DNA from 3 places in the Pseudoduganella sp. UC29_106 genome. Region 3 is predicted to be linked to each of the others. Evidence: predicted binding sites of a transcription regulator. Region 3 holds the regulator's gene; each other region holds the start of a gene.

Evidence for each region. The regulator sigma-54, encoded in region 3, starts transcription at its own class of promoters, with help from an activator protein. The targets are predictions, from matches to a motif close to TGGCANGNAANCTGCTTT.
Region 1: a site for sigma-54 is predicted at 2,145-2,162, ahead of glnA (type I glutamate--ammonia ligase). Genes of this name have one in related genera too.
Region 2: a site for sigma-54 is predicted at 2,603-2,620, ahead of ACHMW6_RS01955 (pilin). Genes of this name have one in related genera too.

What each region holds. Positions count from the first base shown of each region.
Region 1 covers NZ_CP171977.1:1,026,980-1,037,576, forward strand. The annotation lists gene ACHMW6_RS05505 (TonB-dependent receptor domain-containing protein) at 1-1,438, shown strand, start outside; gene ACHMW6_RS05510 (rhodanese-like domain-containing protein) at 1,549-2,004, opposite strand; gene glnA (type I glutamate--ammonia ligase) at 2,225-3,640, shown strand; gene ACHMW6_RS05520 (DUF4124 domain-containing protein) at 3,906-4,397, shown strand; gene glnL (nitrogen regulation protein NR(II)) at 4,394-5,506, shown strand; gene ntrC (nitrogen regulation protein NR(I)) at 5,540-7,039, shown strand; gene ACHMW6_RS05535 (TonB-dependent receptor plug domain-containing protein) at 7,274-8,932, shown strand; gene ACHMW6_RS05540 (TonB-dependent receptor domain-containing protein) at 8,881-10,173, shown strand; gene corA (magnesium/cobalt transporter CorA) at 10,250-10,597, shown strand, end outside.
Region 2 covers NZ_CP171977.1:317,307-327,903, reverse strand. The annotation lists gene ACHMW6_RS01970 (hypothetical protein) at 19-189, shown strand; gene ACHMW6_RS01965 (AGE family epimerase/isomerase) at 189-1,250, shown strand; gene ACHMW6_RS01960 (flagellar brake protein) at 1,330-2,025, shown strand; gene ACHMW6_RS01955 (pilin) at 2,077-2,550, opposite strand; gene ACHMW6_RS01950 (FHA domain-containing protein) at 2,658-3,449, opposite strand; gene sucD (succinate--CoA ligase subunit alpha) at 3,512-4,393, opposite strand; partial or broken gene sucC (ADP-forming succinate--CoA ligase subunit beta) at 4,408-5,572, opposite strand; gene ACHMW6_RS01935 (DUF2889 domain-containing protein) at 5,637-6,200, opposite strand; partial or broken gene recX (recombination regulator RecX) at 6,338-6,795, opposite strand; partial or broken gene recA (recombinase RecA) at 6,945-8,004, opposite strand; gene ACHMW6_RS01920 (response regulator) at 8,168-8,860, shown strand; partial or broken gene ACHMW6_RS01915 (sensor histidine kinase N-terminal domain-containing protein) at 8,947-9,177, shown strand; gene ACHMW6_RS01910 (sensor histidine kinase N-terminal domain-containing protein) at 9,086-9,424, shown strand; gene ACHMW6_RS01905 (sodium/substrate symporter small subunit) at 9,421-10,597, shown strand, end outside.
Region 3 covers NZ_CP171977.1:6,367,879-6,378,475, reverse strand. The annotation lists partial or broken gene ACHMW6_RS31760 (MOSC domain-containing protein) at 14-867, shown strand; gene ACHMW6_RS31755 (DUF484 family protein) at 899-2,032, shown strand; partial or broken gene ACHMW6_RS31750 (cation:proton antiporter) at 2,132-4,112, opposite strand; gene ACHMW6_RS31745 (SIS domain-containing protein) at 4,194-5,216, shown strand; gene ACHMW6_RS31740 (KdsC family phosphatase) at 5,216-5,755, shown strand; gene lptC (LPS export ABC transporter periplasmic protein LptC) at 5,765-6,358, shown strand; partial or broken gene lptA (lipopolysaccharide transport periplasmic protein LptA) at 6,380-6,793, shown strand; gene lptB (LPS export ABC transporter ATP-binding protein) at 6,965-7,720, shown strand; gene ACHMW6_RS31720 (RNA polymerase factor sigma-54) at 7,729-9,213, shown strand; gene hpf (ribosome hibernation-promoting factor, HPF/YfiA family) at 9,281-9,640, shown strand; partial or broken gene ACHMW6_RS31710 (enoyl-CoA hydratase/isomerase family protein) at 9,708-10,597, shown strand, end outside.

The sequences.
Region 1 (10,597 bases), 2.0 Mb from region 3:
CAAGGATTACAGCGCCGCGCTGGGCGTGACCTGGACGCAGGGCGAGTGGGACTTCGACGCGTCCCTGGTGTATGGCAAGAACAAGATGGACTTCAGCATCGAGAACACGCTGAATCGCTCCCTCGGCCCGACCAGCAAGACCGTGTTCAACGCCGGCGGCTTCGCCTATGACCAGGTCACCGCCAACCTGTCGGCCGTGCGCCAGTTCGAAGTGGGCCTGGCTTCGCCGCTGAACCTGGCGGTAGGCGCCGAAGCGCGGAACGAAAGCTATCAGCTGAATGCCGGCGAGCCGGATTCCTACCGCAATGGCGGCGTGCTGCTGGCCAATGGCACGCCGGCGCCGTCCGGCGCGCAGGTGTTCCCGGGCTTCCGTCCAGCGGACGAATCCGATACCAGCCGGCGCGCCTACTCGGTGTATGCCGACCTGGAAGCGAACGTGACCAAGCAGTTCCTGGCTTCCTTCGCCGTGCGCGGCGAGCACTATACGGACTTCGGCAACAACTGGTCCGGCAAGCTGGCAGGCCGCTACAACTTCGCGCCGGAATTCGCGCTGCGCGGCTCGGTGCAGAACGGTTTCCGTGCACCGTCGCCGCAGCAGCAGAACTTCACCTCGACCGCGACCAACTTCATCAACGGCGTACCGTTCGACATCACCACCTTCAAGCCGACCGCAGCGGCTGCGGTGGCGCTGGGCGCGAAGCCGCTGGATGCGGAAAAGTCCACCAACTTCTCGCTGGGCGCAGTGAGCAAGCTGGGCAAGGCGAGCCTGACGATCGACGCCTTCCAGATCAAGATCCGCGACCGCATCGTGCTGTCCGAGAACCTGACCCAGGCCAATGTGCGTAATTACCTGACCAGCCTGGGCTTCATCGGCGTGGGCGGCGGCCGCTTCTTCATCAACGGCGTGAACACCACGACCCGCGGTGTGGACGTTGTCGGCAACTATCCGTGGAATGCAGGCGAGGCGGGCAAGTTCGATCTGACCCTGGCAGGCAACTACACCAAGACGGAAGTGACGAAGACTCCGGTTACCGCCCAGCTGGCGGCACTGAATCCGGCGCCGGTGCTGTTTGACCGCGTCAACGTGCTGACCTTCGAACGCGGCACGCCGAAGACCAAGTTCACCGCCAGCGGCCAATGGTCCCTGGGCCCATGGGGCGCCACCCTGCGCGCCACCCGCTACGGCTCCGTGCTGCAGCCTGGCACCACGGCCAACCTGGACTTCGTGCTGAGCGCGAAAACGCTGGTGGATCTGGAAGGGCGTTACAAGATCACGTCCAACCTGACTGCGGCGGTCGGCGCGGAGAACCTGTTCGATCAGTATCCGGATGCCTATCCGGCTAACCTGAACACGACGGGTAATGCACCGTTCGGTAACTACTCGCCGTTTGGACGTTCGGGGCGCTCTATTTATGCCCGTCTGAGCTACTCGCTGTAAAACCGTGAAGAGCTAGTGTCCGGCACTAAAGTGCCAGACACTTGTCCAACGCCGCGGACGCCGACCAGGTGGCTGGCACATCGTGCCAGCCACCAGCTTCTGCCTTGGGTTTAAGCCCCCACCCAAGGCAACCCCTGCCTGCACCACCCGCCCACCTGCTTGCGGTGCCCCTCCGCATCCTTATCCCCCTCAAACCCCTCCAGGATGTCATAGCACTGCGCATAGCCATTTTCCGTCGCCAGCTTGGCCGAGTGCCTCGACCGCACCCCTGAGCGGCACAGGAACAACAGCACATCATCCTTGTCTGCCTGCGCCGTCAGCTGCGCCACGAAATCCGGATTCGGCGTCCCGCCCGGATACAGGCTCCACTGCACAGCCACATGCTGGTCCTGCGGGATATTCACGCGGCCGACCCAGTCGCGCTCGGCGTTGGTGCGCACATCGACCAGCTTCACGCGCGGGTCGCCCTGGATCAGCGCAAACGCTTCCTGCGGCGTGACCGCGCCCGCATAAGCGCCGGGCGAGCGCTGCTGTGCTCGCTCCAGAATTTCGGAGGTGGAACTCATGGTTGGTTTTCCTTTATCATGGCATGCACCGCAATGATGCATTTTCAGTTAATCGCGCAATTTCGCACCACTCAGGTGCAAAATGAAAGGTATGCACCACGGCGGTGCGCACATCTTTGGCTCAGCCGTAGGGATTTACTTGGCACGATTTCTGCTTAATGTACCACCAGCTTTTGCCGCAGCCTAGCGCGCGGCAGTTTTTTCACTTAGGAGATATGCAATGGCAATGACCGCCGCAGACGTTCTGAAGATGGTAGCAGATCACGAAGTCAAGTTTGTTGACTTCCGTTTCGCCGATACCCGTGGCAAGGAGCAGCACGTAACCGTGCCCGTTTCCCACTTCGACATCGACAAGTTTGAGTCGGGTCACGCTTTCGACGGCTCTTCGATCGCTGGCTGGAAAGGTATTGAAGCTTCGGACATGATCCTGCTGCCGGACCCGAACACTGCGAACATCGATCCGTTCATGGAAGAGACCACTCTGTTCATGCAGTGCGACGTGATCGAACCGTCGGACGGCAAGGGCTACGACCGTGACCCGCGCTCCATCGCCAAGCGCGCTGAAGCCTACCTGAAGTCCTCCGGCCTGGGCGACACCGCCTACTTCGGCCCTGAGCCAGAATTCTTCATCTTCGACTCCGTGAAGTGGAAGATCGACATGTCCGGCGCGATGGTCAAGATCGACTCCGACGAAGCTTCCTGGTCCACCGACAAGGATATCGAAGGCGGCAACAGCGGCCACCGTCCGACCGTCAAGGGCGGCTACTTCCCGGTTCCTCCGGTCGACTCCTTCCAGGACATGCGTTCCGAAATGTGCCTGATCCTGGAATCGATGGGCATCCCGGTTGAAGTGCACCACCACGAAGTGGCCGGCGCAGGCCAGAACGAAATCGGCACCAAGTTCTCCACCCTGGTGGAACGCGCCGACTGGACCCAGAACCTGAAGTACGTGGTATGGAACGTGGCCCACAGCTACGGCAAGACCGCTACCTTCATGCCTAAGCCTATCGTTGGCGACAACGGTTCCGGCATGCACGTGCACCAGTCGATCTGGAAAGACGGCAAGAACCTGTTCGCAGGCGACGGCTATGCCGGCCTGTCCGACTTCGCGCTGTACTACATCGGCGGCATCATCAAGCACGCCAAGGCGCTGAACGCGATCACCAACCCGGGCACCAACTCCTACAAGCGTCTGGTTCCTGGCTTCGAAGCTCCGGTCAAGCTGGCATACTCGGCTCGTAACCGTTCCGCATCGATCCGTATTCCGCACGTGGCAAATCCGAAGGGCCGCCGTATCGAAACCCGCTTCCCGGACCCGCTGGCCAACCCGTACCTGTGCTTCGCCGCCCTGATGATGGCCGGCCTGGACGGCGTGCAGAACAAGATCCACCCGGGTGAAGCAGCGTCGAAAGACCTGTACCACCTGCCGCCGGAAGAAGATGCACTGATCCCGACCGTCTGCGCTTCCCTGGAAGAAGCCCTGGATCACCTGAACAAGGACCGCGAGTTCCTGACCCGCGGCGGCGTCTTCACCGACACCATGATCGATGCTTACATCGAGCTGAAGATGCAGGAAGTGACCCGCATGCGCATGACCACCCATCCGGTGGAATTCGACATGTACTACTCCCTGTAATAGGCGGAACCCGGCGGATCAATGATCCGCGCTACGCTTCCCGGCGTGCGAACGTCGCAGGGCGTATTCCGCGGCGTATCAATGGCCGCAATAATTCCGCGGCGCGTCGAAATGTGGAACCGTCCCGCGGCGCGTCGAAACACGGAATATTCCTGCGGCGCGTAGGGCGGATCATTGATCCGCCGTGCTTGATACGCCAATAACAAAAAACGCGAGGCAGCATTGCTTTCCTCGCGTTTTTTTTCGGATGTTGTATAGTCGGGGCATGAACACTCGCACTCTCGTACTACAGGGCCTGGCCCTGATTGCCCTGAGTGGCGCGGCACAGGCGCAGCAAATTTATCTGTGCGTTGATGCCAGCGGACACAAGGAGCTGACCGACACCCGCAAGGGCGCCAACTGCAAGCCGCTGGACCTGCCGAACCCGTCGATTCCGGCGCCGCCCCGCGAGGGCAATCGCCTGCGTCCGCCGCCGGCAGCGCCATCCGCGTCGTCGGGCAATTTCCCGCGCGTGGACAGCGCCGAGCAGAAAGCGCGCGATGCGGACCGCCGTGCCATCCTGAACGACGAGCTCAACACCGAAACCAAGAAGCTGGCCGAGCTGCGCAAGGAATTCAATAACGGCGAACCGGAACGCCGGGGCGACGAGCGCAACTATGCCAAGTACCTGGACCGCGTGGCCACGCTGAAAGACAGCATCGCCCGCTCCGAACAGAATGTGGAAGCGTTGAAGCGAGAACTCGCCACCATCAAATGAGCATCGTGAGCAATATCGCCGCGCGCGCGGCCGCCGCCATGTCGCGGCCGCCGGCGTTCGCCGGCCTCGACCTGTTGGCCTCGGCTGTCGTCATGGTCGACGGGCAGGGCCATATCAGCTTTGCCAATGCGGCAGCGGAAAACCTGCTGGAAAGTTCGGCGAAGGCGCTGGCGCGCCTGCAGCTGGGCAGCCAGTTCACCAATCCCGCCGAACTCGAACACATCGTGGCCCAGGCGCGCGAGCACAAGTTCTCGGACGTGCGCCAGGAGCTGGTGCTGGAGCGGGCAGGGCGCGAACCCCTGCACGTGCACGTGATCGCCAGCGCGCTCGATGAGCCGGCGGACACCGTGCTGATCGAGTTCCGCGAAATTGTGCAGCAAATGAAGCAGGACCGCGAAGAGCGCCTGCTGGACCAGAGCCAGGTCAACAAGGAGCTGATACGCAACCTGGCCCATGAAATCAAGAACCCGCTGGGCGGCATCCGTGGCGCGGCCCAGCTGCTGGAAATGGAGCTGCCACCGCTGCACCTGACCCAGCTGCGCGAATACACCCAGGTCATCATCAAGGAAGCGGACCGCTTGCAGACCCTGGTCGACCGCCTGCTGGCGCCGCACCGCCGCCCGCATATCGTGGGCGACGTCAACATCCATGAAGTACTGGAGCGCGTGCGCAGCCTGATGCTGGCCGAGTTCCCCAGCGGCCTGGTGATCCACCGCGATTACGACGCGTCCTTGCCCGAGTTCCGCGGCGACAAGGAACAGCTGATCCAGACCGTACTCAACATCGCCCACAATGCGGCCCAGGCCCTGGCCAGCGGCATCGAAAAAGGCGATGCCGAGATTGTTTTCAAGACCCGCGTAGCACGCCAGGTAACAATGGCAAAAGTACGTTACAACCTGGCATTAGATTTGCATATCATCGACAACGGACCGGGCATTCCGCCGGCCATCCGTGACCGCATCTTCTACCCCCTGGTCTCGGGGCGCGATGGCGGCAGCGGACTGGGCCTGACCCTGGCCCAGACTTTCGTACAGCAGCACCTCGGTGTGATCGAGTGCGAAAGCCGGCCCGGAATGACGGACTTCAGGATTTTGTTGCCCCTGCCATAAGCCGGGGCGTGATATGCGGAGAATCACAGCTACATGAAACCAATCTGGATAGTTGACGACGACGAATCGATCCGCTGGGTACTGGAAAAAGCATTGGCGCGGGAGAACCTCGCCACCAGGAGTTTTGCCAATGCGCGCGATGCGATCGCCGCACTCGACAGCGAGACACCGCAAGTGCTGGTGTCCGACATCCGCATGCCGGGCGATTCCGGCCTGGATCTGCTTTCGATCGTCAAGGAACGCCACCCGGGCTTGCCGGTCATTATCATCACCGCCTTTTCCGACCTTGATTCGGCCGTTGCGGCCTTCCAGGGCGGCGCTTTCGAATACCTGGCCAAGCCCTTCGATATCGACAAGGCTGTCGAGCTGATCCGCCGCGCGCTGGATGAAAGCCTGCGCGAAGCCAGCGTGGAATCGGGCCCGGCCGACACGCCGGAAATCCTGGGCCAGGCGCCCGCGATGCAGGAAGTGTTCCGCGCCATCGGCCGCCTGTCGCAATCGAACGTGACCGTGCTGATCACGGGCGAATCCGGCACCGGCAAGGAGCTGGTCGCGCGCGCATTGCACAAGCACAGCCCGCGCGCTTCACAGCCTTTCATCGCGATCAATACGGCGGCGATACCCAAGGATCTGCTGGAATCGGAGCTCTTCGGTCACGAACGGGGCGCATTCACCGGCGCCCAGACCACGCGCCGCGGCCGTTTCGAGCAGGCCGAGGGCGGTACGCTCTTCCTCGATGAAATCGGCGACATGCCCTTCGATCTGCAGACGCGCCTGCTGCGTGTGCTGTCCGACGGCCACTTTTATCGCGTGGGCGGGCACCAGCCGCTGAAGGCGAATGTGCGCGTTATTACCGCCACCCACCAGAACCTGGAACAGCGCGTACGCGACGGCCTGTTCCGCGAAGACTTGTATCACCGCCTGAACGTGATTCGCCTGCGCCTGCCCAGTTTGAGGGAGCGCCGCGAAGACATCCCCATTCTGGTGCGCCACTTTTTGGTGCAGAGCGCCAAGCAGCTGGGTGTGGAAGCCAAGCGCATGAGCGACGCCACACTGGCCTTCCTGCAGGGCCTGGAATTGCCGGGCAATGTGCGCCAGCTGGAAAACCTGTGCAACTGGATCACCGTGATGGCGCCCGGCCAGACGGTGGAAGTGAAGGACTTGCCGCTGGAGCTGACCCAAGGCCAGGAAACACCGTCGCTCGCGAGCACTGCGAGCGTGGCCGTCGCCGCCGCCGAGCACGTGATGCCCCAGCATCACGGCACGGTCGTGCTTGCACCGGAACAGCGCATGCCCGCTTCACCGGACGGTTGGCTCAGCCTGCTCGAACTGCAGGCGGCTGGAATGTTGTCCAGCGGACAGCAGGAAGTCATGGCCGTGCTCGGACGGCAATTTGAGTCTGCCTTGATTCGAACTGCGCTTAAATACACGCATGGGCGCAAGAACGATGCCGCAATTCGCCTCGGCATCGGCCGCAACACCATCACACGCAAGATTGCCGAACTAGGCATCGACGGCGCGAAAGACGACTGAGACTTTCCTTACGTTTCAGGACGAATCGAGAACCGGATCGCATCAAATGCGATCCGTTCGTCATCGTTTTGTCACATTGCGACAACAGCGTGATGGTTTTTCCACTTATTGCCAACTCCTAATATTTCCTTATCTCCACAGTTAAGTTAAGTTACCTCACGTTACAAAAGAAAACAAAAGATACATTTGTAAACAGTTGACTTTTTTTGTTGTTCACACTGGGAGAAGGCAGGAATGATTCAAGAGAAGACTTTGTCACGCGCCGTAAGGCTCGTCGTATCCGGCGGGTTGCTGATGGGCGCGAGTACGCTCGCTTTCGCACAAGAAGGAGAGAAGATCCAGGCGGTACAGGTTACCGGTACCCGCATTACCAGCCCCGGCGCTACTTCGAATAACCCGATTTCGTCCATTTCGGCGGAAGAAATCAAAGCTTCCCAGCCAGTGGCTGTGGAAGAATTCTTCAAGGACCTGCCAGCTTCCGTGCCAGCCGTCGGCCCGGGCACCAACAACGGCACCGCCGGCGCGGCAACCATCGACCTGCGCGGCCTGGGTACCAACCGCACCCTGGTGCTGGTGAATGGCCGCCGCGTTGTTCCGTTTAACCTGGACGGCGTGGTGGACACCAACTCCATCCCTATCGCGCTGCTGAGCCGCGTTGACCTGGTAACGGGCGGCGCCTCCGTGGTGTATGGCGCTGACGCTGTGTCCGGTGTGGCCAACTTCAACCTGAACCGCAAGTTCACCGGCGTTGACCTGACCACTTCCTACGGTGTCTCGGAAGAGGGTGACGCCAAGCGCCGCCGCACCGACCTGACCCTCGGCGCCAAGCTGGACGAAGGCCGCGGCAATGTGGTGATGTCCATCGGCAAGACCAAGGCCGACCCGCTGACCCAGGGCTCCCGTCCTTTCGGTGTGACCAATCTGAACTCCGTGACCGGCGCCGGCACCGGCTCCGCCACCACGATCCCGGCGGCGTTCTCCACCAGCCAGGGCACGGGCGGCACCACCACCCTGTCCGGCGCATGGCAGCTGGATCCGGCCACCGGCAAGCTGGTGCAGCCGGTCGTGCCATACAACACCAATCCGCTGAACTACTACGTCACCGGGCTGGAGCGCACCCAGGCGACGGCGCTGGGCAACTACAAGATCAACGAATACGCCGAAGTGTATTCCGACGTGTTCTACACCACCTCCAAGGTCGCTTCGACCCTGGCGGAATCGGGCACCTTCGGCAACACCTTCCAGGTACCGATCGGCAACCCGTTCATCCCTGATGCGATGCGCCAGCAGCTGTGCGAACGCCGCGGTATTTCGGCTGCCAACTGCGTGCCCGGCAATGCCACCATGGTGCCGCTGCTGGTCAACCGCCGCTTCGTCGAACTGGGCCCGCGCTTCAACAACTTCGACACCAAGACCCTGCAGTACACCGTGGGCGTGAAGGGCGAACTGCCGTACGAATGGAACTACGACGCCTACTGGAGCCGCGGCACGTCCGACCAGTCGCAGACCCGCCAGAACTGGGGCTCGCTGTCCAAGGTGGGCCAGGCGCTGAACGCCCTGTCCAAGACCGCTTGCGTGAACGCGGCTAACGGCTGCGTACCGCTGAACGTGTTCGGCGCCGCCGGCTCGATCACCCCGGAAATGCTGAAGTTCATCAACCTGTCCGCCATCCTGAACCAGTCGGTGCAGCAGGATGTGGGCGCGATCACCTTCTCCGGCGACCTGGGCGAAAAAGTGAAGTCCCCATGGGCCAATAGCCCGGTCGCACTGGCGCTGTCGCTGGAACACCGCAAGGTTTCCGCCAGCACCCAGTCCGACAGCGCTTCCAGATCCAGGGCGAAGTGCTGGGCACCGGCGCGCCGACCCCGGACCGCGCAGGTACCTTCAAGATGAAGGAAGCCGCGATCGAAGGCTCCATCCCTCTGATCGCCGACATGCCGTTCATCAAGGCCCTGAACTTCGAGACCGGCTATCGCCGCACCGAGTTTGAAACCACCAGCAAGCAAAGCTACGGCAGCTGGAAGGGCGGCGGCGAATGGCAGCCGATCCAGACCCTGCGCTTCCGCGGCATGGTGCAGAAAGCGACCCGCGCGCCGAACGTGAACGAACTGTTCGCACCGGTGGTGACCGGCCTGTCCAACCTGGCGGTCGACCCTTGCCAGGGCAACCGCATCAATAAGGCTGACGCCAATACTGCGGGCACCCTGTCGAACCTGTGCCGCCTGACCGGCGTGCCGCTGTCCGAAATCGGCAGCCTGCCGGTTCCGTCCTCGGGCCAGATCAACAACGCCAGCGGCGGCAACACGAACCTGGGCCCTGAAGAAGCCAAGACCAAGACCCTGGGCTTCGTCTGGGAACCGGCGCCGCGCCTGATGGTGTCGCTCGACTACTACAAGATCGACATCGAGAAGGCCGTGTCCTCGCCGTCCACCACCGATATCCTGGATGGCTGCTACAGCGCCGCCCAGAATCCGGGCCTGACGCTGAATGCGGCCTGCGGCATGATCGGCCGTAACACCATCAACGGTACCTTCAATGGTGTTGAATCGAGCGGCGTGCTGACGCCGAAGTCCAACCTGGGCACCCAGAGCACTTCCGGCTGGGACCTGAATGCGGCTTACCGCTTCAACGCCAACCAGGTTGGCCTGGACAGCAAGTGGGGCAGCTTCGACGTCTCCTTCAACTATAACCAGGTGCAGGACTACAAGTTCCGCGCGACCCCGACTTCGATCGAGCGTGACTGCCTGGGCTACTACTCGGTGGCCTGCAACAATGTGGTGAACGCCCCTGTGTTCAAGCGCAAGTTCAACCAGCGCACCAACTGGAGCATCGGCTCCTTCGTGGTGGGCTACAACTGGCGTTACATGAGCGCAGTCAATGAGGAACCAGGCGGCCAGGACTTCCTGCCGGCCTTCGCCCACATCAAGGCGTTCAACTACCTGGACCTGAGCGGCGTGTACAACTTCAACAAGAACGTCCGCATCAACCTGTCCATCAAGAACGCAACCGACAAGAAACCGCCTATCGTCGGCGGCACCATTGGCGGCACCGGTCCGAACAGCGGCAATACCTTCCCGCAGACTTACGACGCGGTGGGCCGTTACTTCACCCTCGGCGCCACCGTGAAGTTCTGATCGCTGCAGGATAAGCCTGTTTTCAGGTAAGCTCCGGGTTGCAAGACCCGGAGCTTTTTTATTTTGTGAGAATCCCATGCTGATCAACTGTGTCGCCTACCAGAACGGCCGCAAGCTGGCCGACATCCCGGTGGAGGACATCAGCGACTATGTCGCCCGCGAAGACTGCTTCGTCTGGGTCGCCCTGCGCGACGCCACCTTCGACGAATTGCAGGTCATGCGCGTCGAATTCGGCCTGCACGAACTGGCGGTGGAAGACGCCCAGCGCGGCCACCAGCGTCCCAAGATCGAGGAATACGGCGATTCGATCTTTGCCGTGCTGAAGATGCTGGAAATGCGCGAGGACGATGAACTGGCCGTAGGCGAGGTCGATATCTTTGCCGGCCCGAATTTTGTGCTCTCCAACCGCCAGGGCAGCACCCAG
Region 2 (10,597 bases), 1.2 Mb from region 3:
TGGCGTTAGCATTTATGCATGAAACCACTACTTACAAATCTGCGTTGGCTGGTCCCCTGTACGGTGGCATTGCTGCTGCAGGGCTGTGAGCAGAACAATGGCGAGTTCGTGAACGCGGACTGGCACCGCAAGGATCTGAACGCCCACCTGTCGCGCTGGGTCGCGGTCTCCCTACCCCGTCCGGGCTGATGCTGGCGAGCTTTGACCGGCGCTGGAAGGCGGTGCCGGGCGCCGGCAACGATCTGACCATGCACAGCCGCATGGTGTATGCGCTGATCGCCGGCTACGAAGCGACCAACGACAAGCGCTACGAGCAGGCGGCCCGCCGCGGCGCCGATTTCCTGCTGGAGCATTTCAGCGATCCGCAATATGGTGGCTTCTACCGCCGCGTGGACGTGGATGGCAAAGTGCTGGACGAATCCAAGAATACCTACAGCCACGCCTTCGTGGTGCTGGCACTGTCGCACATGGGCCGGGTGACGGGCGAAGAACGCTACAAGAAAGCAGCGCTGGAGGCGTGGAAGGATGTCCGTGACAATTTGCGCGACCAGGATGGCGGCTTCCGCATCTCGGCGTCCCGTGATTTTGCGCCCTCGAAGGGCGGACTGAATTCGCAGAACCACGTGATGCACATCTTCGAGGCCTTGCTCGCGCTGATCGATGCCACTCGCGATCCCAGTGCGCTGCAGGATGCGCGCGAAGTCGGCAATTTTGTGCTGTACAAGCTGATGGTGGGTTTGCCCAGCGGCTCCGCCTATATCCCGGAATGGTATGACGAACACTGGAAGCCACTGCAGTCGCGCGATCGGGGCGGCTTCATCGATATTGGCCACCAGTTCGAATGGGTGCACCTGCTGCGTACGGCCGAGAAGCGCGGCCTGCCGCCGATATATGCCGACGTCAGCGAACGGCTGCTGAAATACGCTGTCGCCTCCGGCTATGACGAGTCCGACGGCGGGATTTATTCGCGCATCTATCCCGATGGCGAGGTGGACCGCAACAAGTATTGGTGGCCGCAAGCCGAGGCCATGCGCGCTTTCCTGGCCGTTGGCGACCGTCCGGATATGGTGCGCCGCTACAGGCAAACGTTGGATCTGGTAGATTCGGAGATGCTTGATCGAGATAACGGCGGCTGGTTCACCGGCGCCAGGCGCACCTGCGCGGCTGGACGTTGCGGCAATGAGCAGCCGGAGCCTTATCACCTGGTCGGCATGGACCTGGCAGCACTGAAAGTTGCACAGTCGCCATGACAATTAGTTCCACATAGAACTATTTATTTCGCGACAATGTATAATAGTTAAGTGCTCAACAACCACAGGCGCAGAAGGCATGGCGAGCGATGCAAAGACGCAGGAAATCGAATTTGAACAAATGAACCTGCAGGTGGGCGGGCGTATCCAGCTCCTCACCCACCGCACGTTGCGCCCCATGCAGCACTTTTCTTCGGTCGTCGGCTGGGTGCGCGACGAGTTTATGATCGTCAAGATCCCGATGGAGAACGGCGCGCCGATCGCCATGCTCGAAGGCGACAAGCTGACTATCCGCGTGTTTTCGGGCGTAAACGTGTGCTCGTTTTCTGCGGTGGTGCTACGCGTGTTCCAGCGTCCCTTGCTGTACGCCCACGTTACCTTCCCGGCCAATATCCAGGGTACCTCCCTGCGGACGGCAATGCGCGTCAAGGTCGAAATTCCGGCGCAGCTGACGCGCGATGATGGCGCGCAGACTTCTGTCTTCCTTACGAACCTCAGCGTGTCCGGCGCGCTGATCGAATCCAGCGTCCCTCTCGCACGCGAGACCGAGACCGTCAGCCTGGACTTCACCCTGCTTTCCCGGCCGGATCAGCACCAGGTGCGCATCAACACGCAGGCGCTGGTACGCAATGTGAGCGTGGCCGCCGGGCCTAATGGGCAGGACGAGGTCTTTGCCTACGGCGTCCAGTTCACCAGCCTCGACCCGGTCCACTTCACCATGCTGCAGAACCTCACTTACGAGGCCCTTCTCGCCGACCGCCAGAAAATCGTCTGACCAAATAATAAAACCGGGCCGAAGCCCGGTTTTCGGTTTTGCGCTACGCTATTACGGGTTGTTCTTGACGATGGCTTGCTCCAGAGGGGTGCCAGCAGTCACGGTGGTGGTTGCCTTCCACTTCATGGTGCTGTCGCCAGCAGTCAGAGTCGGGGTAAAGGTGATGGTCTTGCCGTCAGCAGCAGTCGAGATGCCGGTCGCCAGGGTCAGTACGATTGCGCCATCGGCAACGGTGGCGCTGGCAACTTCTTTGGTAGGCTTGAAGTCAGTAGCAGCAGGGATGCCATTCGCGCCATTGTCGCAGTCGGTCAGAACGCCACCAGCTTCCTGAGCGCAAACGGATACCGCAGTCTTCAGAGAGTCAGCAGCCGAGACAGCGTTGGCGATCTTGGCCTTGGCGGTGTAGTCGGAGTAGGCAGGGATAGCAACGGCTGCCAGGATACCGATAATGGCAACCACGATCATCAGTTCGATCAGGGTGAAGCCGGCTTGAGCTTGTTGCTTCATCATTTTCATGGATTTCATTTTGCTGCTCCTTGGTAAGAGAACTTAAGTGTGGGGTTGGGACACTTGGGTAAGAGCAATCGGCGTGCCAGCCTATTTTTTGTGCAAAATGATGGGTTTTTAGGCGTTTACTGGCAAATTTCGTCAGCTGAGCTGTCGAAGTTTGTCAGCCAGCTGTCGAACTTTGTCACGCTAGTTCTTGCTACCTGACAATTTTTGTCATGCCGCACGGAAACACATGCGGGTGCCACCCAGGTCGAGCACGTCGCCTTCGGACAATTTTGGGGCGCACGGCCCAGTGGGTTGTCGTTCAGCAGAGGCTGCAGGTCGCCTTCGACGTGGGTGGCGGTGTAGCCGAGGGGGGTGCGCGATATGACGACGACCTGGACGCCGGGGCGGCCGAGGCTGGTTGCCGGCTTGCTCAGGGTCAGGGATTTGCCGGCATTGGGGCCGTTCATCAGTTCGATGCGGCCGGCAGGCGCCGGCGCGAACGACGCCTGCAGCGCGGCGGCAGCCGGAGCGGCGCCAGCGCCAGCGGGGGCGGACGAACCACCGGCGCCGGGCAGCGCGGAGCGAGCGGCAGTGCCCGCGGGCGAGACGGCTGCGGCGGCAGCGGCCGCCAGCGGCCGAATGCCGTCCTGGATGAATTCGAGGTGGTACTTGGCCATCTTGATCACGTCCTTATGCTGCAGGAAGTGCTTGCCGATGCGGTGGCCGTTAACAAAGGTACCGTTGGTGCTGTTCAGGTCTTCGAGGAAGGAGTCGTCCAGGATGGTGGTGATTACCCCATGCTCGCCGCTGACCGCCGGGTGGTTCAGGACGATGTCGTTATGGCGGTGGCGGCCAACCGACATGTGCTCCTTAGAGAGCTGCACGGTCTGCTCGACGACGCCTTCGCGGGTAATTATCAGCTTGGCCAATCAAATCCTCTCAGACAAATAAAAACGGGGAGCCGCAGCTCCCCGTCATCATACCGAAACGATTACAGCATTGCCTTCAGCAGGCGTGCCATCTCGGACGGGTTCTTGGTCACGGTGATGCCGCAGGCTTCCATGATTTCCAGCTTGGCTTGCGCGGTGTCGGCGCCGCCGGAGATCAGCGCGCCGGCGTGGCCCATGCGCTTGCCCGGAGGAGCGGTCACACCGGCGATGAAGCCTACCACCGGCTTCTTCATGTTGTCCTTGATCCAGCGCGCTGCGTTGGCTTCGTCAGGACCGCCGATTTCGCCGATCATGATCACGGCGTCGGTGTCCGGATCTTCGTTGAACATGCGCATCACGTCGATGTGCTTCAGGCCGTTGATCGGGTCGCCGCCGATACCAACTGCCGAAGACTGGCCCAGGCCCAGGGCGGTCAGCTGCGCCACCGCTTCATAGGTCAGGGTGCCGGAGCGGGAAACCACGCCGATGCGGCCCTTGCGGTGAATGTGACCCGGCATGATGCCGATCTTGATTTCTTCCGGGGTGATCAGGCCTGGGCAGTTCGGGCCCAGCAGCAGGGTCTTGGAACCGGCCTTGGCCATGCGGTCCTTGACTTCCATCATGTCGCGGACAGGGATGCCTTCGGTGATGCAGATTGCCAGGTCCAGTTCGGCTTCAACAGCTTCCCAGATCGCAGCGGCTGCGCCTGCCGGCGGAACGTAGATCACGGACACGGTCGCGCCGGTCTCGGACTTGGCTTCCTTCACGGAGGCGTAGATTGGGATGCCTTCGAAGTCTTCGCCGGCTTTCTTCGGGTTCACGCCGGCCACGAAGGCTTCACGGCCGTTCGCGTAGTCGCGGCACATGCGGGTGTGGAACTGGCCGGTCTTGCCGGTGATGCCCTGGGTGATGACTTTAGTGTCTTTGTTGATCAGGATAGACATTGTGATTCCTTCAATTATTTACCGGCAGCGGCTGCAACAACAGCCTTGGCTGCATCTTCCATGGTGTCAGCGGAGATGATAGGCAGGCCGGAGTCGGCCAGCATCTTCTTGCCCAGGTCTTCGTTGGTGCCCTTCATGCGCACGACCAGCGGCACGGACAGGGACACGGCCTTGGCGCCGGCGATCACGCCTTCGGCGATCACGTCGCAGCGCATGATGCCGCCAAAGATGTTGACCAGAATGGCTTTCAGGCCAGGGTTCTTCAGCATCAGCTTGAAGGCTTCGGTCACTTTCTCGGTGGTGGCGCCGCCGCCTACGTCCAGGAAGTTAGCCGGTTCGCCGCCGAACAGCTTGATGGTGTCCATGGTGGCCATGGCCAGGCCGGCGCCGTTCACCAGGCAGCCGATGTTGCCGTCCAGGGAGATGTAGGCCAGGTCGAATTTGGAAGCTTCCACTTCGGCTGGATCTTCTTCGTCCAGGTCGCGGTAGGCCACGATTTCCGGATGACGGAACGGGCGTTGGCGTCGAAGTTGAACTTGGCGTCCAGAGCGATCACTTTGCCGGAGCCGGTCAGGATCAGCGGGTTGATTTCGGCCAGGGATGCGTCGGTTTCCCAGTACGCTTTGTACAGGCCCTTCAGGTTGGCCACCGCGTCAGCGATGGAGCCTTCCGGTACGCCGATCTTGGCAGCGATGCCAGCGGCTTCAGCGTCGGTCAGGCCCACGGCTGGATCGATAGCGATCGAGTGGATCTTTTCCGGGTGGGATTCAGCGACTTCTTCGATGTCCATGCCGCCTTCGGAGGAGGCCATCAGCACAACTTTCTGGGTCACGCGGTCGGTCACCAGGGAAACGTACAGTTCCTTCTTGATGTCTGCGCCTTCTTCGATCAGCAGGCGGCGTACCTTCTGGCCTTCCGGACCGGTCTGGTGCGTGATCAGCTGCATGCCCATGATCTGGTTCGAGAACTCTTTCACCTGCTCCAGCGATTTCGCTACTTTCACGCCGCCGCCCTTGCCGCGGCCACCAGCATGAATCTGTGCCTTAACGACCCACACCGGACCGCCCAGGGTTTCAGCAGCTTTCACTGCCTCGTCCACGGACATGCACGGAATACCGCGCGGTACGGTCACTCCAAACTTTCGGAGGATTTCTTGCCTTGATACTCATGGATTTTCATGCTGGCTTTTCCCTTCTGATACTGATGTGTGTATGAATACGGTTAATGTTAATTTGGACAGCACCTAAGCCGCGTCTACCTTTTGGGCAAACCAGCGTGGGTAAAACTCGGCAACTGCCATGCCATCGGTCTTCAGGGCATGGCACTTGTCGAGTTGGAACGGCTTTTCATGATGCTCGGAGCGTTCACGCACCGGCCAGACGTCGTTCGCGAATGCCTGGATGGCGGCGGTGGGCAGGATCTGGGCCAGTTCGGTCAGATGCGTGCAGCCCAGGACGCCACCAAGGCGTTGCTTCACTTCGTTGCGGAAACCCTTCATCAGGCTAAGACCGATAAGGGATTTGTAGGCGGGGCCGATGGTATTGCAGTGGCCGGGATAGGGAACAGCGTCCGAGACAGCTTCGACATCGACGATCGTGAGCTGCTTATCGACAGTGATACGCAGCCAGAGATCGTGCACCGGTTCGCCGCTTTTGCGCGGTCCCGATGCGAGCATGGTATCAATGGATTTGATGTCAGTTATATGAGCGTCAAGATCCCATAGGCCATCTTCGCGCGCAAACGCTTGGACGTCTATGGCGCGCGTATGCCTCAGCACACGTCGGGAGACTGGATTTGACAGGGACATAAGACCGATGCCACTTTTGTGGCCAAATTAATAAGCAGCTAATGTACGCCGCAGCTTCTACGGACAACCACCGCACCCGCGGTGCTGCATAAAACTGCAAAAGTGTAGCACAACCGGGATGAGTAGCCCTAATGGCTTCAAAAGTCCTCGTCCGGCATAGTGCCCTTCATGGCGGCGCGGATGGCTTTCTGGGAGAAGCCGCGCGCGAGCAGGAAACGCATTTGTTTGTTGCGGCCTTCGGGGTCGGTGGCGACTTCGCCGAATTTGCGGCGCCACACTTCGCAGCAGCGCTCGATTTCATCTTCCTTCAGGCTGGCCTTCACATCGGACAGCAATTCGCCGTCGATGCCGTGGCTTTGCAACTCGGCCACAATGCGGCTGTTGCCATAGCGCGCCGCGCGGCGGTGCACCAGGTTTTCCGAGAAGCGCTCTTCGGACAGCCATTTGTTTTGCTCGAGGAAGTTGAGCAGGGATTCAGGTCGTCGCCTTCTTCGGCGTATTTTGAGAGCTTGCGCGTCAGTTCGAGGCGGCTGTGCTCGCGCTGGGACAGCAACCGCAGCGCACGGGCCTTGAGGGAGAGTTGAGGGCGGGGCATAGCAGAGACGGCGGATCAACGATCCGCCCTACGCGATGTTGGATGTTCGCATTTTGGATTTGACGCAATGCCGGATATTTGTCGGCGTTTGCATCACCGTTTGCAAATCGCAATGCGTAGGGCGGATCGTTTTGATCCGCCGTGTGTGATTACTCGACGGCCTTCAACTTCGGGGCCGGCGCTTCTTCGCCGTTGTCGTTCACCGCCGGCAATTCGCGCACGCCGAGGGCGGCACGAACCTTGTTCTCGATCTCACGCGACAGCGCTGGGCGCTCCTTCAGGAACAGGCGGGCGTTGTCCTTGCCCTGGCCGATGCGTTCGCCGCCGTAGCTGTACCAGGAGCCGGACTTCTCAACGATCTTGGCTTCCACGCCCAGGTCGATGATTTCACCTTCGCGGGAAGTGCCTTCGCCATACAGGATGTCGAAGTGGGCTTCCTTGAATGGAGGCGCGATCTTGTTCTTGACGACTTTCACCTTGGTCTCGTTGCCGATCACCTCGTCGCCGGACTTGATGGAGCCGGTGCGGCGGATGTCCAGGCGCACGGAGGCGTAGAACTTCAGTGCATTACCGCCGGTGGTGGTTTCCGGGCTGCCGAACATCACGCCGATCTTCATGCGGATCTGGTTAATGAAGATCACCAGGGTGTTGGTGCGGTTGATGGTGCCGGTCAGCTTGCGCAGTGCCTGGGACATCAGGCGGGCCTGCAGGCCTGGCAGCGAATCGCCCATATCGCCTTCGATTTCGGCTTTCGGGGTCAGCGCCGCGACCGAGTCCACCACGATCAGGTCGACGGAACCGGAGCGCACCAGCGCATCGCAGATTTCCAGGGCCTGTTCGCCGGTGTCCGGCTGGGAGATCAGCAGCTCGTGCAGGTTCACGCCCAGCTTCTGCGCGTAGGTCACATCCAGAGCGTGTTCCGCGTCGATGAAGGCGCAGGTTCCGCCCAGCTTCTGCATTTCGGCGATGGCCTGCAGGGTCAGGGTGGTCTTGCCGGGACGATTCCGGACCGTAGATTTCAACCACGCGGCCGCGCGGCAGGCCGCCTACGCCCAGAGCGATGTCCAGGCCCAGGGAGCCGGTGGAGACGGTCTGCACTTCCTCGATCGGAGCCGACGCGTCCATGCGCATCACGGAGCCTTTGCCGAACTGCTTTTCAATCTGAGCCAGCGCGGCGGCCAGCGCCTTGGCTTTTTCCGATGCGGGTATTACAGCTTTTTATCGTCCATGATGTTCTTTCGCGCAGGTGAATTGGTCGCTACAGGCAGCACTGTGTAAAAAAAACAGTGCTTTTGACAAGCACTGTTTTCATAACTTGCATTTGCCTTGCATTTAACTTTGATAGATATCAAAAAATGGCTACATTACCGATATGCGTATTTTACTTGCCGAAGATGACAGCGTCCTTGCCGACGGCCTGACGCGTTCCCTGCGCCAGTCCGGTTATGCGATTGATTGCGTAAAAAACGGGCAGGAGGCCGACACTGCCCTGTCCACCCAGGAATTCGACCTGCTGATACTGGACCTGGGCCTGCCCGAGATGTCCGGCCTCGAAGTGCTGCGCCGCCTGCGCACGCGCGGCTCCCTGCTGCCGGTGCTGATCCTGACCGCTGCCGACTCGGTCGAACAGCGCGTCAACGGCCTGGACCTGGGGGCGGACGATTACATGGCCAAGCCCTTTGCCCTGTCCGAACTGGAAGCGCGGGTGCGCGCCCTGACCCGGCGCGGCCAGGGCGGCGGCTCCACCGTGATCAAGCATGGCCCGCTGACCTACGACCAGGTGGGCCGCAGCGCCTATATCAACGACCAGATGCTGGACCTCTCGGCGCGCGAACTGGGGCTGCTGGAAATCCTGCTGGCGCGCACCGGGCGCCTGGTGTCCAAGGAGCAGCTGGTGGACCACTTGTGCGAATGGGGCGAGGAAGTGAGCAACAACGCCATCGAAGTGTATGTGCACCGGCTGCGCAAGAAGATCGAGGTGGGCGGCGTACGCATCGCCACTGTGCGCGGCCTGGGCTACTGCCTGGAGAAGTTTTCCAGCGCCAGCAGCGCTGAAAGCAAGTGAGCGAAGAACAGGCTACATGGCAGGAGGCGCCCGCCGCCGAAGCCCAGGAAATCCAGCACTCCCTGTTCGGCGAGATCCTGGACTGGATGCTCGCCCCCCTGCTGCTGCTGTGGCCCATGAGTATTGCGATCACCTACCTGGTCGCCAAGTCCATCGCCAACCAGCCCTTCGACCACGCGCTGGAAGACAATGTCACCGTGCTGGCGCAGCAGGTGCGCGAGGTGGATGGCAAGCTGGCCGAGCGCCTGGGCGGCCCCGCGCGCGACATCCTGCGCGCCGACGATGTGGACAGCGTCTACTACCAGATCATCGGCCCCCAGGGCAATTACGTGGACGGCGACCGCGACCTGCCGCAGCCGCAAACCCCGCCCGATCCGGGACAGCTTCCGCGCCGGCGCCGTCGACTTCCGCAACGAGAACCTGCACGGGGCGCCGATCCGCATCGCCTATTCCTATGTGAACCTGGAGCAGGACAAGTCCAAAGACCCGCGCCTGGCCCTGGTGCAGGTGGCGGAAACGCTGGAAAAGCGCGCCAGCTGGCCAATGAAATCATCAAGGGCGTGATCCTGCCCCAGTTCATCATCCTGCCCATCGTGCTGGCCCTGGTGTGGTTTGCCCTGTCGCGCGGGCTGCTGCCGCTGGCCGAGCTGCAGGAGCGCATCCGCGCCCGTCCCGAGGATGACCTGAGTCCCATCCCGCCCAACCAGGTGCCGGAAGAAATCACGCCGCTGGTTCGCTCGCTGAACGAGATGCTGGAGCGCCTCAAGCTTTCCATCGACATGCAGAAGCGCTTCATCGCGGACGCGGCCCACCAGATGAAAACCCCGCTGGCCGGCATGCGCATGCAGTCCGAACTGGCGCTGCGCCAGACCGACCAGGGCGAAATCGACCGCTCGCTGGAACAGCTGGCGAAAAGTTCCGAAGCGGCCACGCGCCTCGTGAACCAGCTGCTGGCCCTGGCCCGCGCCGAGAACCAGCCGCAGGCCGGCGCCGCCTTCGTCCCCATCGAACTGGGCGAACTGGCGCGCAGCACGGTGCAGGACTGGGTGCAGGCCTCCTTCAATTACAAGATCGACCTGGGCTTCGAGCCGCCGGTCGAGGAAGTGCCGATTGACGGCAAGCCGCTGATGCTGCGCGAGATGCTGTCCAACCTGATCGACAATGCCTTGCGCTACACGCCGCGCGGCGGCGCCGTGACCGTGCGCGTGCGGCGCGCCGGCGACCACGGCATCCTCGAAGTGGAAGACAATGGCCCCGGCATCCCGCCCGCCGAGCGCGTCCACGTGTTCGAACGCTTCTACCGCATCCTGGGCAGCAATGCCGAGGGCAGCGGTCTCGGTCTCGCCATCGTGCGCGAGATCGCCCAGCAGCACGGCGCGGAGCTGGACCTGTTCGCCAATCCGCGCTGCCACGATCCCAAATACCCCGGCTGCCTGTTCCGCCTGACCTTCCCCTGCGCGCGCCGGAACCACCAGAAAACGAAGAGGTACCGCACTTTGGATAAACGTGAACGCTACTGGCGCCGCACGCGCCGCGTGACGGGCATCCTGCTCTCGCTGTGGGGCCTGCTCACCTTCAGCATCGTGTTTTTCGCGCGCGACCTGGATGGCCTGTTCATCTTCGGCTGGCCGCTGAATTTCTACCTGGCGGCGCAGGGCGCCTCGCTGGCCTACCTGGCCATCATCGCCGCCTATGGCCTGTACATGCGCCGCGCCGACCGTGACTATGCAGCGGAGG
Region 3 (10,597 bases):
AGGCGTTAGCGTTATGGCCATCTTGTCCGAACTCAATCTCTATCCGATCAAATCCTGCGCCGGCATTGCGCTGAAGGAAGCCACGCTGACCCCGCGCCGGGCTGATGACCGAGCAGATTTATGACCGCGAGTGGGCGGTCGTCGGCCTGGATGGCGTGGCGCTCACCCAGCGCGAGCATCCGCGCATGTCCCTGATTGTGCCCAGGCTGAAAAGCGAAACGCTGGAGCTGCGCGCGCCCGGCATGCTGCGCCTGGAAATCCCCCTCGGCCTGCCCGATCCCGAAACAGCGCCCACGCTGCAAGTCCAGGTGTGGGGAAGACACGGTCCTCGCCTACGACTGCGACGAGACTACCGCCACCTGGTTCTCCAGCTTCCTCGGCGTGCCGTGCCGCCTGGCGCGCTACCACGCCAACGCCAAGCGCACCACCAGCGGCAGGTGGACCGATGGCGAGCTGCATCCGACCCTGTTCTCGGACGGCTATCCCATCCTGGTGATCGGCACCGGCTCCCTGCAGGACCTCAATGAAAAGCTGCACACGGCCGGCCGCGAACCGCTGCCGATGAACCGCTTCCGTCCCAATATCGTGATCGGCGATATCGAGCCCTTCGAAGAGGACTACACGGAAACCTTCTGCGTCGGCGACGCAATCCTCAAGCCGGTAAAGCCCTGCGCCCGCTGCCCGATGCCTTCGGTCGACCAGGGAACCGGCGAATTCGGCCCCGACCCGCTGGATATCCTGCAGTCCTACCGCGCCAAGGAGGAAGTCGAAGGCGGCATCTGCTTCGGCATGAATGTGGTAGTTCTGCAAGGCGAGGGCCAGCAATTGAAGGTGGGGCAGGAAATCGGGGTTACACTGGCATTTTGATAGCTTAGCTGGATCGGCGGTGCGGATGGACATGGCGCAAAAACTTCCGGGCAAGCAGCCCAAGCAAACGGACCTTGTGGCCGAAAACAAGGCGCTGCGTGCTCGTCTCGCCTATCTGATCGAGCAGGCCGAACGCAATCACGAAATCATGATGCGCCACCAGGCCTTCGACCTGGAGATCGTCGGCGCGTCCACCTTCCCCGAGCTGATTGGCACTATCTTCCGGACCCTGCCGGTGATCTCGGACCTGAGCGCTGTCACCCTCAGCCTGATCGATGAGGATTCGGATATCCGCACCGTGATGGAAAAGTTGGGCGTGAACTTCGCCGACTTCCCGCAGCTGATCTTTGTGCCGGACGTGGACGCCCTCGGTTTCGAGCTGAACCCTCGTACCCCGCCCAAGCCGGAGCTAGGCATGTTCGACGCGCAGCGCCACGGCGCGCAATTCCCGAGTCCCGAGCAGCGCCTGCAAAGCGCGGCCATCGTGCCCCTGCTGCGCAACAAGCGCATCATCGGCAGCCTGAATCTGGGCAGCGTTGACCCGGCGCGCTTCTCGCCGTCGCTGGGCACGGATTTCGTCGAGCACATGGCCTCCATCATCGCCATCTGCCTGGAGAACGTGATCTCCAACGAGATGTTGAAGTACATCGGCCTGACCGATTCCCTGACCGGCGTCTACAACCGCCGCTATGTGGACCGCCGCCTGATCGAGGAGATCTCCCGTGCGCGCCGCCAGGAGTATCCGATTTCCTTCATGTACATCGACATCGACCACTTCAAGCGCGTCAACGACACCGTGGGCCACCAGGGCGGCGACGATGTGCTGCGCGAGATCGCCAACCGCATCAAGAACGAGCTGCGGCTTTCGGACGCACTGGCCCGCTTCGGCGGCGAGGAGTTCGTGGTCCTGCTGATCAACGCGGATTTGGAGAGCGCCGCCTTCGTGGCCGAGCGTATCCGCGCCAGCATTGCGGCCAGCATGATCGACTTGTCCGGTGGCGTAAAGGTATCGATTACCGCATCGGTGGGCGTAGCCAGCCTGTCCCAGACCGCCGCCGGCGGCGCGGTTGAAGTCCAGGCCCAGGAATTGATCGCCCACGCCGACGAAGCCTTGTATCAGGCCAAGGACGGCGGCCGTAACCGCGTAATCAGGTACGCACCGTAAACGCCGGCGGATCAATGATCCGCCCTACACCCTGACGGGCACGGGACGCGTCGTAGGGCGGATCATTGATCCGCCGTGCATCCCGACCCGCGGCCCGGTTCAAGCCAACAGCTCCCCCTCAGCCCGCGCCACGGCGTCGGCAGCGCCGCGCAGCACCACCACGTCGCCTGCCTCCAGCACCGTATCGGGCGCCACCTCCAGCCGCTCCTTGCCGCGCCGGATGGCCGAGACTTCCGCGCCCGTGGCGGCAATGTCGATTTCGCCCAACTCCCGGCCGACGCATGAGGCGCCATCGGCCAGCGCCACCGAATGCAGGCGTACCAGTTCCGACTCGTCCGCCGTATCGCTGGCGCCGTGGAAGTAGCCGCGCAGCGAGGCATAGCGTTCCTCGCGGGCGCGCTGCACGCGGTGCACTACTCGCCGCAGCGGCACGCCCAGCATCACCAGCGCGTGGGAGGCCAGCATCAGCGAGCCTTCCATCATTTCCGGAACCACTTCGGCGGCGCCGGCGGACTTCAGCCGGTCCAGGTCCGTATCGTCATGCGAGCGAACAATGACGGGCAGGGTGGGGGGCCAATTCGTGCACCAGGTGCAGCACCTTCAGCGCGGACGGGGTGCTGGCATAGGTGATCACAACCGCCGAAGCGCGGTAGATACCGGCCGCCACCAGGGATTCGCGCCGCGCCGCATCGCCATAGGAAACGTTGGCGCCCGCCGTCTGCGCTTCCTGCACCCGGGTCGGGTCCAGGTCCAGCGCGTGATAATCGATCTTCTCCTCGGTCAGCAGGGTGGCCAGGCTCTGGCCGGAGCGGCCGAAGCCCGCCACGATCACGTGCTTGTTGGTGGACATGGTGCGCGCCGCGATCTTGGTCAGCGTCAGCGACTGCATCATCCACTCGTTGGCAGAGAACTTCAGCACAATCTTGTCCGACTGCTCGATCAGGAAGGGCGCCAACAGCATGGACAGCACCATCGACGCCAGCACGACCTGCACCACGAAGGGGTCGACCAGGCGCATGCCGCCCACCACATTCAGCAGCACGAAGCCGAACTCGCCGGCTTGGGCCAGCGCCAGGCCGGTGCGCATCGCCGTGCCGGTGGAGGCGCCGAACAGCCGCGCCAGGCCGGCGATCAGGGCGAATTTCAGCAGCACGGGGCCGGCCAGCAGGATCAGCACCAGCCACCAGTTCTCCGCCACCACGCGGATATTCAGCAGCATGCCGACGGTGATGAAGAAAAGCCCCAGCAGCACGTCGCGGAAAGGCTTGATGTCCTCTTCCACCTGGTGCTTGTATTCGGTTTCGGAAATCAGCATGCCGGCCACGAAGGCGCCCAGCGCCAGGGACAGGCCGGCCATCTCGGTAATCCAGGCCGCGCCCAGCGTGATCAGCAGCAGGTTCAGCATGAACAGCTCCTGCGAGCGGCGCTTGACCACGATGGTGAACCACTTGCGCATCACGCGCTGGCCGATGAACAGCAGCAGCACCAGCACCACCACCGCCTTCAGGCTCGCCAGGGCCAGCGTGCCGGCCAGGTTATCGGGATTCTTGGCCAGGGCCGGGATCAGGATCAGCAGGGGCACCACGGCCAGATCCTGGAACAGCAGGATGCCGACGATATTGCGCCCATGCTCGCTTTCCAGTTCCAGGCGCTCGGTCAGCATCTTCACCACGATGGCGGTGGAGGACATCGCCAGCGCGCCGCCCAGGGCGAACGAAGCCTGCCACGTCAGGTGGATGGAAGGCGGCAGCACGAAGTGGATGACCCAGCCAAATACCATTGTGGCGACGATGGTCAGCGCCACCTGGGCCATGCCCAGCCCGAACACGATGCGCCGCATGGCCATCAGCTTGGGCAGGGAGAACTCCAGCCCGATGGAGAACATCAGGAAGACCACGCCGAATTCGGCAAGGGAGTGGGTGGCGTCGCTTTCGGTGGCCAGTCCCAGGGCATTGGGACCGATCAGGATGCCGACCGCCAGGTAGCCCAGCATGGGCGGCAGGTGCATCATGCGGAAGGCGACCACCCCCAGCACCGCGCTGGCGAGCAGCAGGAGGGTCAGTTCAAGAGGCGTGAACATTATCTGATCTTAGTCGATTGGCACCGTTGTTTGTTGCGTCTGGCAAGTTTTTTGCTTTACCAATTCGGCTATACTTCCGGCATGAGTGTAACCGATGAAAAAACAATGCTGAAAGTTTTTGATGCCAAGACCGCAACCCGCGCACTGGAACTGGCGCGCGAGGCCCTGCAAATCGAGACGGACGCGCTGCGCGCCCTGCATGAACGCCTGGCGACCGACGAATCCGTAGGCAAGGCCGTGTCCCTGTTGCTGCAATGCAAAGGTCGCGTCGTGGTATCCGGCATTGGCAAGTCCGGCCATATCGGCCGCAAGATTGCCGCTACGCTGGCGTCCACCGGCACCCCGGCCCTGTTCGTGCACCCGGCCGAAGCCGCGCACGGCGACCTGGGCATGATCACGCCGGAAGATGCGGTGATCGCCATTTCCTATTCCGGCGAGGCGGCCGAACTGATGGCCATCCTGCCGGTCGTGAAGCGCATGGGCGGCGTGGTGATCTCGATGACCGGCAAGCCGGAATCGAGCCTGGCCAAGCTGTCGGACGTGCACCTGGACGTTTCCGTGGCCAAGGAAGCCTGCCCAATGAACCTGGCGCCCACCGCCTCCACCACCGCCACGCTGGCGCTGGGCGACGCGATCGCCGTGGCCCTGCTGGACCTGCGCGGCTTCAAGGAAGAGGATTTCGCCCGCTCGCACCCGGGCGGCGCCCTGGGCCGCCGCCTGCTGACCCATGTGCGCGACATCATGCGTACCGGCGCCGCCATCCCCGCCGTGGGCCTGGACACCCGCCTGCCCGATGCGCTGCTGGAAATCACCCAGAAGGGCATGGGCATGACCGCCGTCGTCGATGCGGACAACAAGCCGGTCGGCGTCTTCACCGACGGCGACCTGCGCCGCATGATCGAAAAGGTGCAGGACTTCGGCAAGGTCGTCATCAAGGACGTGATGCACCTGAGCCCGCGCACCATCGGCCCGGACAAGCTGGCCGTGGACGCTGTCGCCATCATGGAAGAATTCCGCATCAACCAGATGCTGGTCACCGATGATGCGGGCATCCTGGTTGGCGCCCTGCATATCCACGACCTGACCCGCGCCAAGGTGATCTGATGAGCCGCCCCTACAATATGGACAACGTCAAGCGCGCCGCCAAGGTGCGCCTGATGATCTTCGACGTCGATGGCGTGCTGACCGACGGCAGCCTGCACTACGGCCCCGAAGGCGAGATGATGAAGACCTTCAACGTGCACGATGGCCTGGGCATAAAGCTGCTGCAGGAATCGGGCGTGCAGACCGCCATCATCAGCGCCCGCCGTTCGGCCACCGTAGCTGCGCGCGCCAAGGACCTGGGCATCGAGTTCGTGCACCAGGGCGGGCACGACAAGCTCACCCCCTTCCGCGCCCTGATCCAGCAACTGGGCCTGACCGAAGAGCAGGTCGGCTTCATCGGCGACGATGTGGTGGACCTGCCCATCCTGAGCCGCGTGGGCTTTGCCGTCAGCGTGCCGAACGGCCGCCCGGAAGTGCACAGCCGTGCGCATCATATTACCGAAGCGGCCGGCGGCCGCGGCGCCGTGCGCGAGGTGTGCGAATTCATTCTGCGCGCCCAGGGCAACTACGAGCGCATCATGACCCAGTTCATGGTGTAAGGGAGCAGCATGCGCAACCAGAGGACCGCCCACCGTTTCCGCCTGTCGCTCGGCATGCTGCTGGCGCTGTTTGCCGCCGTCGGCTCCTTCTGGATACTGGAGTTGCTGAACCGCGCCGGCGAGGAAATGCAGGCCGATATGCGGATGAATGAACCGGACTACATCGTCGAACGCTTCAGCTTCGTGCGCCTGAACAAGGTTGGCAAGCCAAGCTACATCATCTCCGGCGACAAGCTGACCCACCGTCCGATCGACGATTCCTCCGAGATCGACAAGCCGATCGTGCGCAGCCTGGCCGAGGACAAGCCTCCCATGGATATCCGCTCGAAAACGGCGCGGGTGGATGATGTGAACAGCCGCGTGACCCTGCGCGACGAGGTAAGGATCGACCGCGCCGCCGGGCAGGCGAACCAGGAACTGCACCTGGAAACGGATAAGCTGGTGATCTACCCGGACGAGGACCGTATGGAGACGGACCAGCCGGTGCGCATGAAATCGGGTGAAACCACCGCGCAAGCCAGTGGCATGCGCGCCAATAACGCCAGCCGACAGTTGGAACTGTCCGGCCGCGGCACGCTCGTCTTCCCGCCGAAGGCGCGCTAACCCAATACGAATGGAATTACGATGAAAAAACTCCTGCTTTCGGCAGTCCTGGCTTTGGTGAGCGGCATGGCCGCCGCCGAAAAAGCCGACTCCTACAAGCCGATGGAAATCAAGTTCGATAACCTGGAAGTGGACGATGTGAAGCAGCAGCGCATCGCCACCGGCAATGTGGTCCTCACGCGCGGCACGCTGTTGATGAAGGCGGCGCGCGCCGTGGTGTCGCAGACGCCGGAAGGCTTCCAGCACGTGGTGCTGACGGGCGGCGGCGGCAAGGCCACCTTCCGCCAGAAGCGCGACGGCGAAGGCGACCAGTGGGTGGAAGGCGAGGCTGAACGCATCGAGTACGACGAGAACGTTGAACTGGTGAAGATGTTCAGCAAGGCGAAGATCAAGCGCCTGGAAGGCGCCAAGCCGAGCGACGAAGTCGAAGGCGAATTCATCTCCTATGACAGCCGCAAGGAATTCTTCAGCGTGAAGAACACTTCCACCGGCGAGAGTAAAACAGGGCGGCGGCCGCGGCACGATGGTGATCCAGCCGACGCGCACCGCTCCACCGGCAACGCCGCCGGCCACGACCAACCCAACGCCAGCGGCAGGGAAATAAGCATGGCGGTTTCGACTTGCGAAAGCACCCTGGTCGTCAAGGGCCTGCAAAAGACCTACGGCAAGCGCCAGGTGGTGCATGACGTGTCGCTGCAGGTGGATTGCGGCGAAGTGGTAGGCCTGCTGGGGCCGAACGGCGCGGGCAAGACAACGTCCTTCTACATGATCGTGGGCCTGGTCGCGTCCGACGCAGGCACCATCGATATCGGCGGCGTGGACGTGTCCATGCTGCCCATCCACAAGCGCGCCACCCTGGGCCTGTCCTACCTGCCGCAGGAAGCTTCGGTGTTCCGCAAGCTGACCGTGGAAGAGAATATCCGCGCCGTGCTGGAGATTCAGAACGTGGACGGCAAGCCGATGACCAAGGCGCAGATCGACGAGCGCCTGGAAGCCCTGCTGGCCGACCTGCAGATCGAAAAGCTGCGCGAGAACCAGGCGCTGTCGCTGTCCGGCGGTGAACGCCGCCGCGTGGAAATTGCGCGCGCCCTCGCCACCAACCCCCGCTTCGTGCTGCTGGACGAGCCGTTCGCGGGCGTGGACCCGATTGCCGTGATCGAAATCCAGCGTATCGTACGTTTCCTGAAGGAGCGCAATATCGGTGTGCTGATTACCGACCACAATGTGCGTGAGACGCTCGGTATCTGCGATCGCGCCTACATCATCAACCAGGGTTCGGTGCTGGCTTCGGGCCGCCCGGACGATATTATTGCCGACGAGTCTGTCCGCCGCGTGTATCTCGGCGAACACTTCCGCATGTAAGCAAGGCCATGAAACAGTCACTGCAACTGCGAACCTCGCAACACCTGGCGCTCACACCGCAGCTGCAGCAATCCATCCGCCTGTTGCAGCTCTCGACGCTCGAGCTGCACCAGGAGTTGGAGCAGCTGCTGAGCGACAACCCGCTGCTGGAACGCCTGGATGATCCGCTCGATCATTCGGTGCGCCTGCTGGCGGACGGCGCCATCAACCAGGGCAATGGCTCTGCCGAAGCACCACAAGAGTCCGCGCCGCAAGGCGAGGGCGAATCCGCGCCCAGCGCCGAAGCCGACAGCTATGAAGGCGGTGAAGGCGGCGAAGGCGAGGGCGGCGACATAGGCGATAGCGACTGGAGCGATTCCGGCCGCAACAAGTCGCCGGACGACGAGGACAGCCGCCCGCAATTGGAAGCGAACCACTGCACGCTGCGCGAGCACCTGCTGGAGCAGATGCGCGTGACCGTGGCGGAAGCGCGCGACCGCGCGCTGATGGAAATCATCATCGATGCGCTGGACGAGAACGGCTACCTGGAAGAACCGCTGGAAGAGATCCATGCGCGCCTGCCGGAAGAGCTGGAAGTCGAACTGGAAGAGTTGCGCACGGCCCTGTTGCTGCTGCAGAACTTCGACCCGGTCGGCGTGGGCGCGCGCAATGCGTCCGAATGCCTGGCGCTGCAGATCAAGCGCCTGCCCAATGTGCCCATGGTCACGCGCCGCATGGCGCTGTGCATTGTCGAGAAGCATCTGACCTGGTTTGCCCAGCGCGAGTTCAACAAGCTGAAGAAGGCGCTGGACTGCGACGATGAAGACTTGCGCGAAGCGCAGGCGGTGATTCGCCAGTGCAATCCCCATCCGGGCGCTGAATTTGCGTCAGACGTGTCAGACTATGTCGTGCCGGACGTGATCGTGAAGAAGAGCCGCAATGGCTGGCAGGTCAGCCTGAACAACGACGTCATGCCGCGCCTGCGCGTGAATGCCTTGTACGCGAGCCTGCTCAAGCAGGGCAAGGGCGAATCCCAGATGAGCGCCCAGCTGCAGGAAGCCAAGTGGCTGATCAAGAATATGCGCCAGCGCTTCGACACAATCCTGCGCGTTTCGCAGGCGATAGTAGAAAGACAAAAGAACTTTTTCAGTCATGGCGCAGTGGCCATGAGACCCCTTGTGTTGCGTGAAATAGCTGATACACTGGGACTACACGAGAGCACTATTTCTCGGGTAACAACTCAAAAATACATGCTCACCCCGCATGGCATGTTTGAGTTGAAATATTTCTTTGGAAGCCACGTCGCGACTGAAGCTGGGGGTGAAGCCTCATCGACTGCGATCCGTGCGCTGATCGTGCAATTGACAGGAGCAGAAGACCCGAAAAATCCTTTATCCGACAGTAAGATTGCGGACATGCTGGGAGAACAGGGCATGGTCATAGCGCGACGTACTGTTGCCAAGTACCGAGAAGCATTGAAGATCCCACCAGTAAGTCTCCGCAAGTCTTTGTAGTGCACGGTTCCGCTGCATGCTACAAGCATGTATGAACTTGTAAGCGACATCATCTTTAGGAGTGTGTATGAATCTCACCATCAGTGGACATCATGTCGAAGTGACCCCAGCGATTCGCGAGTACGTGCAGAACAAGCTGGAGCGGATTAAACGCCATTTCGATCAAGTGATTGATATTGCTGTCATCCTGACTGTAGATAACCTCACCGAGAAAGAAAAACGTCAAAAAGCAGAGATTAATCTGCGCATGTCGGGTAAGACTGTGTATGTGGAGAGCCTTTCGCAAGACCTTTATGCCGCCATCGATACGCTGATCGACAAACTGGATCGCCAGGTCATGAAGCACAAGGACCGCGTGCAGAACCATAACCACGAAGCGATCAAGCATCTGCCGGACACTTACGAAGCACCAGTCACCGCTATGTAAAGGACACGCGGGACTCATCAACAAAGGGCGCATCTGGCGCCCTTTTTGCAACCTCACCCTGAGAACAATGAGCGAATACGTCATCACCCACATCAGCAACAGCACCGGCTTCATCACCCTCGACCGCCCCAAGGCACTCAACTCCCTCTCCCTCGACATGGTGCGCGCCATCACGCGTGCGCTGCTGGCCTGGCGCGGCGATGCGTCCGTGGCGGCGGTGGTGATCCGCAGCAGCAGCGGCAAAGCCTTGTGCGCGGGCGGTGATATCCGTTTCTTCCATGAAGTGGGCCACAGCTCGCCCAGGGCAACAGCGCGCTGCTTGAGGATTTCTTCACCGAGGAATACGGGCTAAATCATTTAATTCATTTCTACAACAAACCGTATATTGCCCTGATGGATGGGGTGGTGATGGGAGGCGGCATGGGCATCTCGCAGGGCGGGCCGGGCTGCGGCGTGCGCATTGTCAGCGGCCGTACGAAGTTGGCGATGCCGGAAGTCAATATCGGCTTGTTCCCGGACGTGGGCGGCAGCCATTTCCTGTCCCATGCGCCGGGCAGCCTGGGCATGTGGCTGGGCCTGACCGGCCTGACCGTGGGCGCCGCCGACGCGCTCTATCTCGGCCTGGCCGACCATTTCGTGCCGGAAGCCGAATGGCGTACGCTGGGCGCGCTGATCGACGCGTCCCCCGCCGCTGCGCTGCCCGCCGAAATTGCCGCCTTCGCAGCGCCGATGCGCGAGCTGGCCGGTGCCGGCGAGCTGGAAGCTCAGCGCGCCCTGATCGACCGCCACTTCTCGGCCGGCAGCGTGGACGCCATCATGGACTCGCTGCGCACCGATGCCGACCCGTTCGCGAAGAAGTCGCTGAACGCCATGGAGCAGCGCTCGCCGCTGATGATGTGCGTCACCCACGAACTGCTGCGCCGCGGCGCGTCGCTGGACGTGGCCGACTGCCTGCGG